DNA from 3 places in the Nocardioides pakistanensis genome. Region 3 is predicted to be linked to each of the others. Evidence: riboswitches for the same ligand, from Rfam matches in the RefSeq annotation. Region 3 holds a riboswitch; each other region holds the start of a gene.

Region 1 (3,269 bases), on a different contig from region 3:
GCGCGGTGAGGCCATCCCGTGAGCTGATCAGGTCAGAGCCCGGCGACGTCGCCGATGACGATGATTGCCGGCGGGCGTACCTTTTCGGTCTCGGTCGCCTTTTCGAGCTGACCCAAGCTCGTGTGGATGACGCGTTCGCTCGCCAGGGATCCGTCCGTGACGATTGCCGCGGGCTGGCCGGCGTCGCGTCCGCCATCGATGAGGGCCTGGGCTATGGCACCGGCGTTTTGGACGGCCATCATCAAGACGATCGTGCCTCGTGATGCGGCCAGGGCGCCCCAATTGACGAGGCTGTCAGGGTGGCGCGGCGGTAGGTGACCTGAGACGACGGTGAAGTCGTGGACGACCCCTCGGTGCGTGACGGGGATCCCCGCCAGCGCTGGTACCGAGAGGGATGAGGAGAGGCCGGGGATGACACGGACCGGGACTCCCGCTTGGTGCAGGTCAAGCACCTCCTCGAACCCTCGACCGAAGACGTAGCTGTCACCTCCCTTGAGGCGGACGACCCTCTTTCCGGCTCGTGCCCGGTCGAGCAGGACGGCGTTGATGTCTTCCTGGGCGGTGAACCTGCTGCGCGGGAACTTGGCGACGTCGATGAGCTCCACATCGGGAGCGAGCCCCGCAAGCAACTCATGAGGCACCAGCCGATCGGTCACGACGACATCCGCGCCGAGCAGTGCCTTGAGGCCAGCGATCGTGATGAGGTCCGGGTCGCCTGGACCGGCGCCGACGAGGGTGACTCCGGCGAACGGGGCTGGGTCCAGGCAAAGGGCGCGGTCAGGCATGAGCGTCATTGTCCAAGCCACGTGAGGCCATCGTCGATGCGGGCCACGGCCCCGTTGGGGACGTCGACCCACGCTGCCTCGTGTGGCTTCATGCCTTGGAGATACGCGACGGCTGACCGGATCGCGTCCCCGTGCGACACCAGGACGGATACGCAGCCGCGGTCGAGGTCGCCGAGCACAGCACCCATGCGGTCGTACACGTCCATGAGCGACTCGCCACCCGCGAGCGGCTGCGTCGGGTCCGACCAGTCGAAGGTCTCCGCTGCGGCCCAGGTCTCCTCGTACGTTCGGCCCTCGAGGTCACCCAGATGTTGCTCGCGCAGGCGGAGGTCCGACTCCGGAGTCAGCTGCAGCCGGCGGCCGATGACCGCAGCGGTCTCGGCCGCGCGGGTCAGGTCGCTGCAGATGAGCCGAGCCGCGACCAGCCCCAGGCCAGCCAGGTCACTCGCGATCAACTCCGCCGCCGCCGCCGACTGGGTGCGCCCGAGGTCGGTCAGCGGCGGATGAGCGGTCTGCCCCTGCGTCAGGCGGCGTACGTTCCACTCCGACTGGCCGTGACGGACGAGGTAGACCGGGTGCGGCATGGGGGCGATTCTCCCGTAGGCTGCGAGACGCTCGTGGCGCAGGAACCCGGTGAGAGTCCGGGGCGGTTCCGCCACTGTGACGTCCGAAGGGACGCAGCCAGACACTGGCCGCGGGCTGATCCCACCGATCGACGGGGCGAGAACCCCGGAGGAGGAGCCCCGGCCCATGGCTGCGCGTACCCGCATCGCCCTGCTGTCGACGTCCGACACCGACCTGCTCTCGGCGCGCGCGAGCCGCGTCGACTACGCGTGGGCGAACCCGACCCGCAGCTCCGACGTCGAGCTCGCCGCTCTCGCCGGATCCGCCGACCTGGTCGTGGTCCGCCTGCTCGGTTCCCCGCACGACCTGTGGCCCGGGCTGTCCGCCGTGCGCGAGGACGGCACGCCGCTCGTGATCCTCGGGGGGGAGCAGGAGCCGAACGCCGAGCTCATGGAGCTGTCGACCGTCCCGGTGGGGACGGCCGCCGAGGCGCATCGCTACCTCGCCGAGGGCGGTCCGGCCAACCTGGCCCAGCTGCACGCCTTCCTCTCCGACACGGTGCTGCTGACCGGCGAGGGCTTCGAGCCACCGGCGACGGTGCCCGCGTGGGGGTACGCCGACCGGCCGTTCGCGCACGGCAGCGGGCTGCCACGCGTCGGGGTGCTCTACTACCGCGCCCACGAGGCCAGCGGCAACAACGCCTTCGCCCACGCCCTCGCCGACGCGGTCGACGCGACCGGCCGGGCCGTCGGGGTGCCGATCTTCGCCGGCTCGCTCCGCTCCGCGCCCGATGAGCTGTACGCCGCGCTCGGGACGCTCGACGCACTCGTCGTGACGGTCCTGGCGGCCGGCGGCAGCACCCCGGCGACGGCGAGCGCCGGCGGCGACGACGAGGCGTGGGACGTCGAGCGGATGGCCGCGCTCGACATCCCCGTGCTGCAGGGGCTGTGTCTCACCAACAGCCGCGCCGAGTGGGAGGCCTCCGACGACGGCATCAGCCCGCTCGACTACGCGAGCCAGATCGCGATCCCGGAATTCGACGGCCGGATCACCACGGCTCCGTTCTCGTTCAAGGAGATCGACGCCGACGGGCTGCCGTCGTACGTCGCCGACGCCGAGCGCTGCGCCCGCGTCGCCGGCATCGCGGTCAACCACGCCGTCCTGCGCCGGGTGCCCCCCGACGAGAAGCGGGTCGCGCTGATGCTGAGCGCCTACCCCACCAAGCATGCGCGGGTGGGGAACGCCGTCGGCCTGGACACCCCGGTCTCCGCGATCCGGCTGCTGCGCCGCCTGCGCGAGGAGGGGTACGACCTCGGGGCCGACAACCCCGTCCTGCCCCTCCTCGACCTCGCCGACGAGACCGAGGCCGGCGACGCGCTGATCCACGCGCTGATCGCCGCCGGCGGACAGGACGAGGAGTGGCTGACCAGCGCCCAGCTCACCGACGCACACGTGCGCATCGGCAAGGCGGCGTACGACGCCTGGACGGCCGACCTCCCGGCGCCGCTGCGCGATGCCATGGTCGAGGCGTGGGGCGAACCACCGGGCAACCTCTTCGTGAACGACGAGGGCGAGATCGTGCTCGCCACGCTGCAGGCCGGCAACGTGGTGATCCTGATCCAGCCCCCGCGCGGCTTCGGCGAGAACCCTGTCGCGATCTACCACGATCCGGACCTGGCACCGAGCCACCACTACCTCGCGGCCTACCGCTGGCTCGGCGCGGACGTCGACGCCGGTGGGTTCGGGGCGCACGCGGTGGTGCACCTGGGCAAGCACGGCTCGATGGAGTGGCTGCCGGGCAAGAACGCCGCCCTGTCCGCGGCGTGCGGGCCCGACGCCGCGATCGCGGACCTGCCGCTGATCTACCCGTTCCTGGTCAACGACCCGGGCGAGGGCGCGCAGGCCAAGCGCCGCGCGCAC
Region 2 (3,269 bases), on a different contig from region 3:
GCCGATCCACCGCGACGGCCACGGACGGTGACGTAGGGGATGTCGACGCCGTGCTCGAAGTGGAAGTCGACGAGCGCCTGTTTGGACTCGGCCGCACCGATGAAGCCGACAGGGCAGCCAACGATCGCCGCAGGCCGCGGGCCACCGTCGAGAATCATCTCCAGCAAGTGAAACATCGCGGTCGGAGCGTTGCCGATCGCTACAACGGCACCGTCCAGCCGCGGCTCCCACAGCGACACGGCGGCGGCGGTACGGGTGGTGCGCCACTCGCGGGCCAGCCCGGGCACCCGCGGGTCGTTGAGCAGGCAGACGACGTCGTTGTCCTTCGGCAGTCGGCTCCGGGTAACGCCGGTCGCGACCATGGTCGCGTCGCACAGGATCGGCGCGCCCGACTCCAGCGCGGCCCGGGCAGTCGACACCATCTGCGGATGCACGATCAGGTCATCAGCGAGGTCGACCTGCCCGCTGCCGTGGATCATGCGGACGGCGAGCTTCTCGGCATCGGCCGGCACCGCCCGCAGGTCGGCCTCTCGCCGGATGGTGGCGAATGAGTCGACGTAGATGGCCGGCCCGGAGTCGACGTACTGGTAGCGGCGCGTTGGCCTGCGCAGGTCGGTCATCTGCTCTCCTCGGGAATGAGCACGCCACGCCACGGTGTGACAATCACGTGATCGACTGCTGCGGTCAGGTCTTCGATGGCTTGGCGGTCGAGACCGGTCTCGGAAACCTCGACATGACGCCCACCGGGCACCACCCCGAAGGGCAACGGTTCCGCCGGGTCAGGAAGGCCCGGATCGGGCGCTCGCGGTACGACGAGGGGCTCGGCCAGCTCCGACACGTGCCAGGCCGCGCCCGGCCCGCGCCCTCGGCGTACGACGAACTCATGCGCTAGCTCCGCGATCCGCCCTGCCGCCTCCGCGAGCGGCACGGTCGCGCCCCACTCGGTCCCGATCCGTAGCTGAACCCGGCTCGAGTCCAGCGCAACCAGCCCTAGATCGCAGCTGCGAGCAAGAAGGTCGCCGCGTCCGTCGTCGAGCACGAACAGGAACCGGCCGGGCAGGGCCGCGAGGTCCGGGTCAGCGCACAGCCGGTCGTCGAGCTCGCATGCAACTGCCCGGAGGTCGGCGCGACCACCCGCCAGGCCGGTTTGCGGGGACACCATCACATTGCGGGCCAGTTCATGGGTCCTGGTCGGCAGGAGGCCGGTTCGCTCGAGGGCGGCGAACGCCGCTGAAGACAGCCGGCCTTCGGAGCCGGGAAAGGCGCGCACCTGAAGGTTCGCCCGCGACGTCGTGTGCACGCGTCCGTCGCCGTACTCCTCTGCAACCTCGACGAGCGACCTCAGCGCTGTCGAGGGAACTCTGCCCCCGATCAGCCGAAGCCGGACGAGAAGTCCGTCGGCCGCCTGCCACGGTCGGAGGGCGCCGGGACACCGGTCGGCGCGAGTGCGGGAGGCTGACACTGCCAGGACCTATCTGGTCAGGGACCCTGTCGCGGAGTCCACGTACGACCTGGCGACGGTTGTCACCAGTGCCAGCAGGTCTTCGGACTCGGGATCAACCGGGGCGAGGCACCTTCCCAGAGCATCGCTCCAGTGGCGTGTTGCCTCGCCCGTCACCCTTACCGCTGCGCGTCAGTCCCGGAATCTCACCGGGTTCCCTGACTCCACGGGTGGAGTACGACTGGCGCCCACACACTAGCGCCTCCCACTCACGCGACCGATAGGGCGCCCGCGGAGACCTCCGCCCCGCTTTGCTGCAGGGCTGCCAGGGTGCGGATCCGTCATCGCCGGGACCGCTCTGACCAGGCAGTGAAAGATGTTGGAAGACGAGAGCCAACGAGAACCACGACATCTGATCCCGCGTGGGCTAAGTCAGCCGCCTCCAACGTCCCGAGACATCGGCGCCATTCCGGTCACGCCTCTGTTCGCTGGCCATGTTCCGCGTCTTCACCTGGACCCCGTCGGGCCGCGCCTCGTTTGGCGACCACCGGAGGTTTCTGGGTCACGAGAGCGTCACACAAGCCAGTATGGCTCAAATAGCGAGTGACCCGTGACCTGCGTTTCCGCGGGTCACGGGCCAGTTATCAGCAGCGGGGGCAGGATTTGAACCTCGCAGTGCTCTCCCGGACCCGTCTCTGCGCCAGCAAGGCGCTGAGCGTCTGCGACGAGCTGTCGATAGATGGCGTCGGAGATCTTGCGCTTGAGACAGCGCAGTGCCTCCAGGGGCTTCTTGCCTTCAGCCCGCTTGCGTCGGTAGTAGGCCCGGCCGTCGGTGTCGAGGCGCAACTGGGTGACCGCGGCGATGTGGGTCATGTGGTTCATCCGGCGGTTCCCCGCTCGCGACAGCCGGTGACGGTTCTGCTCCCCGGAGGACGCATCTAGTGGCGCGGTACCGGGCCAGGAGACGAACCGGTTGCGGTCAGCGAAGCGAGCAACGTCGCCGACGTCGCCCAGGATCCGTGCGGCCACCACGGGCCCGACGCCGTGGATGTCCGTCAGCGTCGAGCCGCGGGCGAGCACGATGGCCTTGAGCTCAGCGGTCCTTCTTGATCTTCGCCTCGACGGCGATCAGGTCGGCGAGCTCGTCGGCGGCGATGCGGCGGCGGGTCCTCCCGGCGACGTCACGCGGCCGGACCGACGCAAGCATGGCCTTGGCCTGGGCCGGTGGTGATGTCCCGTTTGGCCTGTCCTGGCAGGAGTTCAGCCGACAGAGCCTGCAGCCGGTCGACCGTTTGGACTCGACGTCGGGTCAGGGCTTCTCTTCCGTCGGTGAGCATCCGCAGCGCCTCGAGCTCGCCGTCGACCTGCAGCACCCGCAGGGTCTTGGTGCGAAACTTCAGAGGGGATGGTGGCCTCTGCTCACTTCGATTCCGGGATCTCGGAGACCTGCGCAGGTTCCTCGGCCTTGCGGCTCGCCACCAGGCTTGTGATGGTGGTCAGCGTCAAGACTGCGACGATCACGCCGAGGGACCACAGTGTGGGTATCTCGGGGACTGAGGGCCACTGCATGTGTGCCCAGTGCAGCGCGAGCTTGGCACCGATGAAGGCGAGGATCGCCGCGAGTCCGTAGCCGAGGTGTACGAGCTTGCTGAGTGCACCCTCCAACACGAAGTACAGGGCACGTAGCCCGAGGAGTGCGAACGCGTTCGTCGCGAAGACCAGGAACGGGTCGCCGGTGATCCCGTACACCGCGGGAACCGAGTCGACCGCGAAGACGATGTCGGTCGCCAAGACCGCGACGACCACCAGCGCGAACGGGGTGAGAGCA
Region 3 (3,269 bases):
GTACGCCACTCGCGGGCCAGCCCGGGCACCCGCGGGTCGTTGAGCAGGCAGACGACGTCGTTGTCCTTCGGCAGTCGGCTCCGGGTGACGCCGGTCGCGACCATGGTCGCATCGCACAGGATCGGCGCGCCCGACTCCAGCGCGGCCCGGGCAGTCGACACCATCTGCGGATGCACGATCAAGTCATCAGCGAGGTCGACCTGCCCGCTGCCGTGGATCATGCGGACGGCGAGCTTCTCGGCATCGGCCGGCACGGCCCGCAGGTCGGCCTCTCGCCGGATGGTGGCGAAGGAGTCGACATAGATGGCGGGTCCGGAGTCGACGTACTCGTAGTGGCGCGTTGGCCTGCGCAGGTTGGTCATCTGCTCTCCTCGGGAATGAGCACGCCACGCCACGGTGTGACAATCACGTGATCGACTGCTGCGGTCAGGTCTTCGATGACCTGTTGGTCGAGACCGGTCTCGGAAACCTCGACATGACGCCCACCGGGCACTGCCCCGAATGGCAACGGTTCCGCCGGGTCAGGGAGGCCTGGATCGGTCGCTCTCGGTACGGCGAGGGCCTCGGCCAGCTCCGACACGTGCCAGGCCGCGCCCGGCCCGCGCCCTCGGCATACGACGAACTCATGCGCCAGCTCCGCGATCCGCCCTGCCGCCTCCGCGAGCTCCACGGTCGCCCCCCACCCGGTCCCGATCCGTAGCTGAGCCCAGGTCGAGTCCAGCGCGACCAGCCCCAGGTCGCAGCTGCGAGCCAGTAGATCGCCGCGTCCGTCGTCGAGCACGAACAGGAACCGGCCCGACAGAGCCGCGAGATCCGGGTCAGCGCACAACCGGTCGTCCAGCTCACGTGCAACCGCTCGGAGGTCGGCGCGACCCCCGGCCAAACCGGTTTGCGGCGACACCATCACATTGCGGACCAGTTCATGGGTCCTGCTCGGCAGGAGGCCCGTTCGCTCGAGGGCGGCGAGCGCCTCGGATGACAACCGGCCTTCGAAGCCGGGGAAGGCGCGCACCTGAAGATTCGCCCGCGACGTCGTGTGCACGCGTCCGTCGCCGTACTCCTCAGCGACCTCGACGAGCGACCTCAGCGCTCTCGCGGGAACCCTGCCCCCGATCAGCCGAAGCCGTACGAGAAGGCCGTCCGCAGCCCGCCACGGCCGGAGGGCGCCAGGACACCGGTCGGCGCGAGTGCGGGAGGCTGACACTGCCAGGACCTATCTGGTCAGGGACCCTGTCGCGGAGTCCACGTACGACCTGGCGACGGTTGTCACCAGTGCCAGCAGGTCTTCGGACTCGGGATCAACCGGTGCGAGGCACCTTCCCAGAGCATCGCTCCAGTGGCGTGTTGCCTCGCCCGTCACCCTCACCGCTGCGCGTCAGTCCCGGAATCTCACCGGGTTCCCTGACTCCACGAGTGGAGTACGACTGGCGCCCACACACTAGCGCCTCCCACTCCCGCGACCGATAGGGCGAACCCGCGGAGACCTCCGCCCCGCTTGCTGCAGGGCTGTCAGTGTGCGGATCGGCCATCGCCGGGCCCGCTCTGACCAGGCAATGGAAGAGGTTGGAAGACAACGAGAGCCTGACGAGAACTACGACATCTGATCCCGCGCGGGCTAAGTCCGCCGCGCCTCCAACGGCCCGAGACATCGGCGCCATTCCGGTCACGCCTCGGTTCGCTGGCTATGGACCGCGTCGTCACTCGGGCCCCGTCGGGCCGCGCCTCGCTTCGCGACCAACGGGGTTTCTGGGTCACGAAAGCGCGACACAAGCCGGAATGGCTCAAATGACGAGTGGCCCGTGACCTGCGTTTCCGCAGGTCACGGGCCAGTTTTCAGTAGCGGGGGCAGGATTTGAACCTGCGACCTCTGGGTTATGAGCCCAGCGAGCTACCGAGCTGCTCCACCCCGCGTCGGTGAACACAACCTTACGGGACGGTCAGCACCGACTCCAAATCGAGGGCTGTGGCGCCGGTCACCCCCCAGCGGAGTCCTCGGCCGCGGCGCCTTCGTCAGCAGGAGCCTCGGTGACCCCGGCCGCCTCGAGCGCGTCGGCGACGAGCTGCCGGGCACGCTCGGTGGCCTCGGCGTACGCCGCGAGGTCTCCGTCCTGCAGCGCCCGCTCAGCCTCGGTGAACGCCTCCTCGGCCTGCTCGAGCAGCGAGGTGACATCGCCCGGGGCCGCCGGCTCACCGTCGTCGGGCGGCGCGGGTTCGCCGTCGCCGGGCTCGACCGGCTCGTTGGACGGGTCGATCTCGCCGAGCACGTCGTCGAGCGCCGCGGTCAGGCTGGTGCCGATGCCGACCTCCTTGCCGAAGGAGGCGAGCACGTAGCGCAGCACCGGATAGCGACCCTCGCCGGACTCGCGTTGCGTGTAGAGCGGCTGCACGTAGAGCAGCCCGTCGCCCACGGGCAGCGTCAGCAGGTTGCCGTCGATCACCTTCGAGTTGGTCCTGGTGAACGCCAGTCGCGCGTCCTGGATCTCCTGGTCGGCACCGAACTGGTTGGCGATCTGCGACGGGCCGGGGATCTGGGTGCTGCCCGGGAGCCTGAGCACCCGGATGCTGCCGTAGTCGTCCTGGGCCGCATCGGCGTCGACGGAGATGAACGCCGCGAGGTTCTGCCGGTTCTTCGGCACGTAGACGCTGGTCAGCGAGAACACCGGCTCCTCGCTGCCCGGCGTGCGCACCGACAGCCGGTAGGGCGGCTGGTTCTGCGTCTTCTTGGTCGGGTCCTCCGGGACCTCCCACTGGTCACTGCCTTCGTAGAAGATGCTCGGGTTCGTGACGTGGTAGGTGGCCAGGATGTTGCGCTGCACCTTGAACAGGTCCTCGGGATAGCGCATGTGCGCACGCAGCTCGTCGGGGATCGAGTCCTTGGGCTCGACCACGTCCGGGAACGCCGAGGACCACGCCTTGAGGATCGGGTCCTGCTCGTCCCACTCATAAAGCGTGACGGTGCCGTCGTACGCGTCCACGACCGCCTTGACCGAGTTGCGGATGTAGTTGATCTCGTCGGTGGGTAGCGTCGCGTAGGCGGTCTGCGGCTGCAGGCTGTCCCGGGTCATCTCCGAGAGCGACTTCTTCTCCGACATCGGGTAGCGGTCCGTGGTGGTGTACGCGTCGAGGATCCACACGACACGGCCGTCCACGACCGCGGGATAGGAGTCGCCGTCGACGGTCAGCCACGGCGCCACCTTCTGCACCCGGGTCCGCGGCTCGCGGTCGTAGATGATCTTGGAGTTCTCGTTGACCCGGTTGGACAACACGAT

The links. Region 3 has a riboswitch for cobalamin ahead of ACYVIH_RS02975 (nitrite reductase). Riboswitches for the same ligand answer to the same signal wherever they lie in the genome.
Region 1: it holds a riboswitch for cobalamin, as region 3 does, so the genes downstream of both, cobN (cobaltochelatase subunit CobN) here and ACYVIH_RS02975 (nitrite reductase) in region 3, are expected to answer to the same signal.
Region 2: it holds a riboswitch for cobalamin, as region 3 does, so the genes downstream of both, ACYVIH_RS02925 (nitrite reductase) here and ACYVIH_RS02975 (nitrite reductase) in region 3, are expected to answer to the same signal.

What each region holds. Positions count from the first base shown of each region.
Region 1 is NZ_BAAGUV010000051.1:15,524-18,792, forward strand. Features, by position in the region: gene cobA (uroporphyrinogen-III C-methyltransferase) at 33-785, opposite strand; gene ACYVIH_RS17445 (histidine phosphatase family protein) at 791-1,369, opposite strand; cobalamin riboswitch at 1,369-1,496, shown strand; partial or broken gene cobN (cobaltochelatase subunit CobN) at 1,536-3,269, shown strand, end outside.
Region 2 is NZ_BAAGUV010000006.1:3,500-6,768, forward strand. Features, by position in the region: gene ACYVIH_RS02920 (precorrin-8X methylmutase) at 1-620, opposite strand, end outside; gene ACYVIH_RS02925 (nitrite reductase) at 617-1,462, opposite strand; cobalamin riboswitch at 1,519-1,702, opposite strand; gene ACYVIH_RS02930 (transposase) at 2,072-2,521, opposite strand; gene ACYVIH_RS02935 (TerC family protein) at 2,861-3,269, opposite strand, start outside.
Region 3 is NZ_BAAGUV010000007.1:4,399-7,667, forward strand. Features, by position in the region: gene ACYVIH_RS02970 (precorrin-8X methylmutase) at 1-362, opposite strand, end outside; gene ACYVIH_RS02975 (nitrite reductase) at 359-1,204, opposite strand; cobalamin riboswitch at 1,261-1,444, opposite strand; tRNA gene ACYVIH_RS02980 (tRNA-Met) at 1,838-1,911, opposite strand; gene ACYVIH_RS02985 (UPF0182 family membrane protein) at 1,974-3,269, opposite strand, start outside.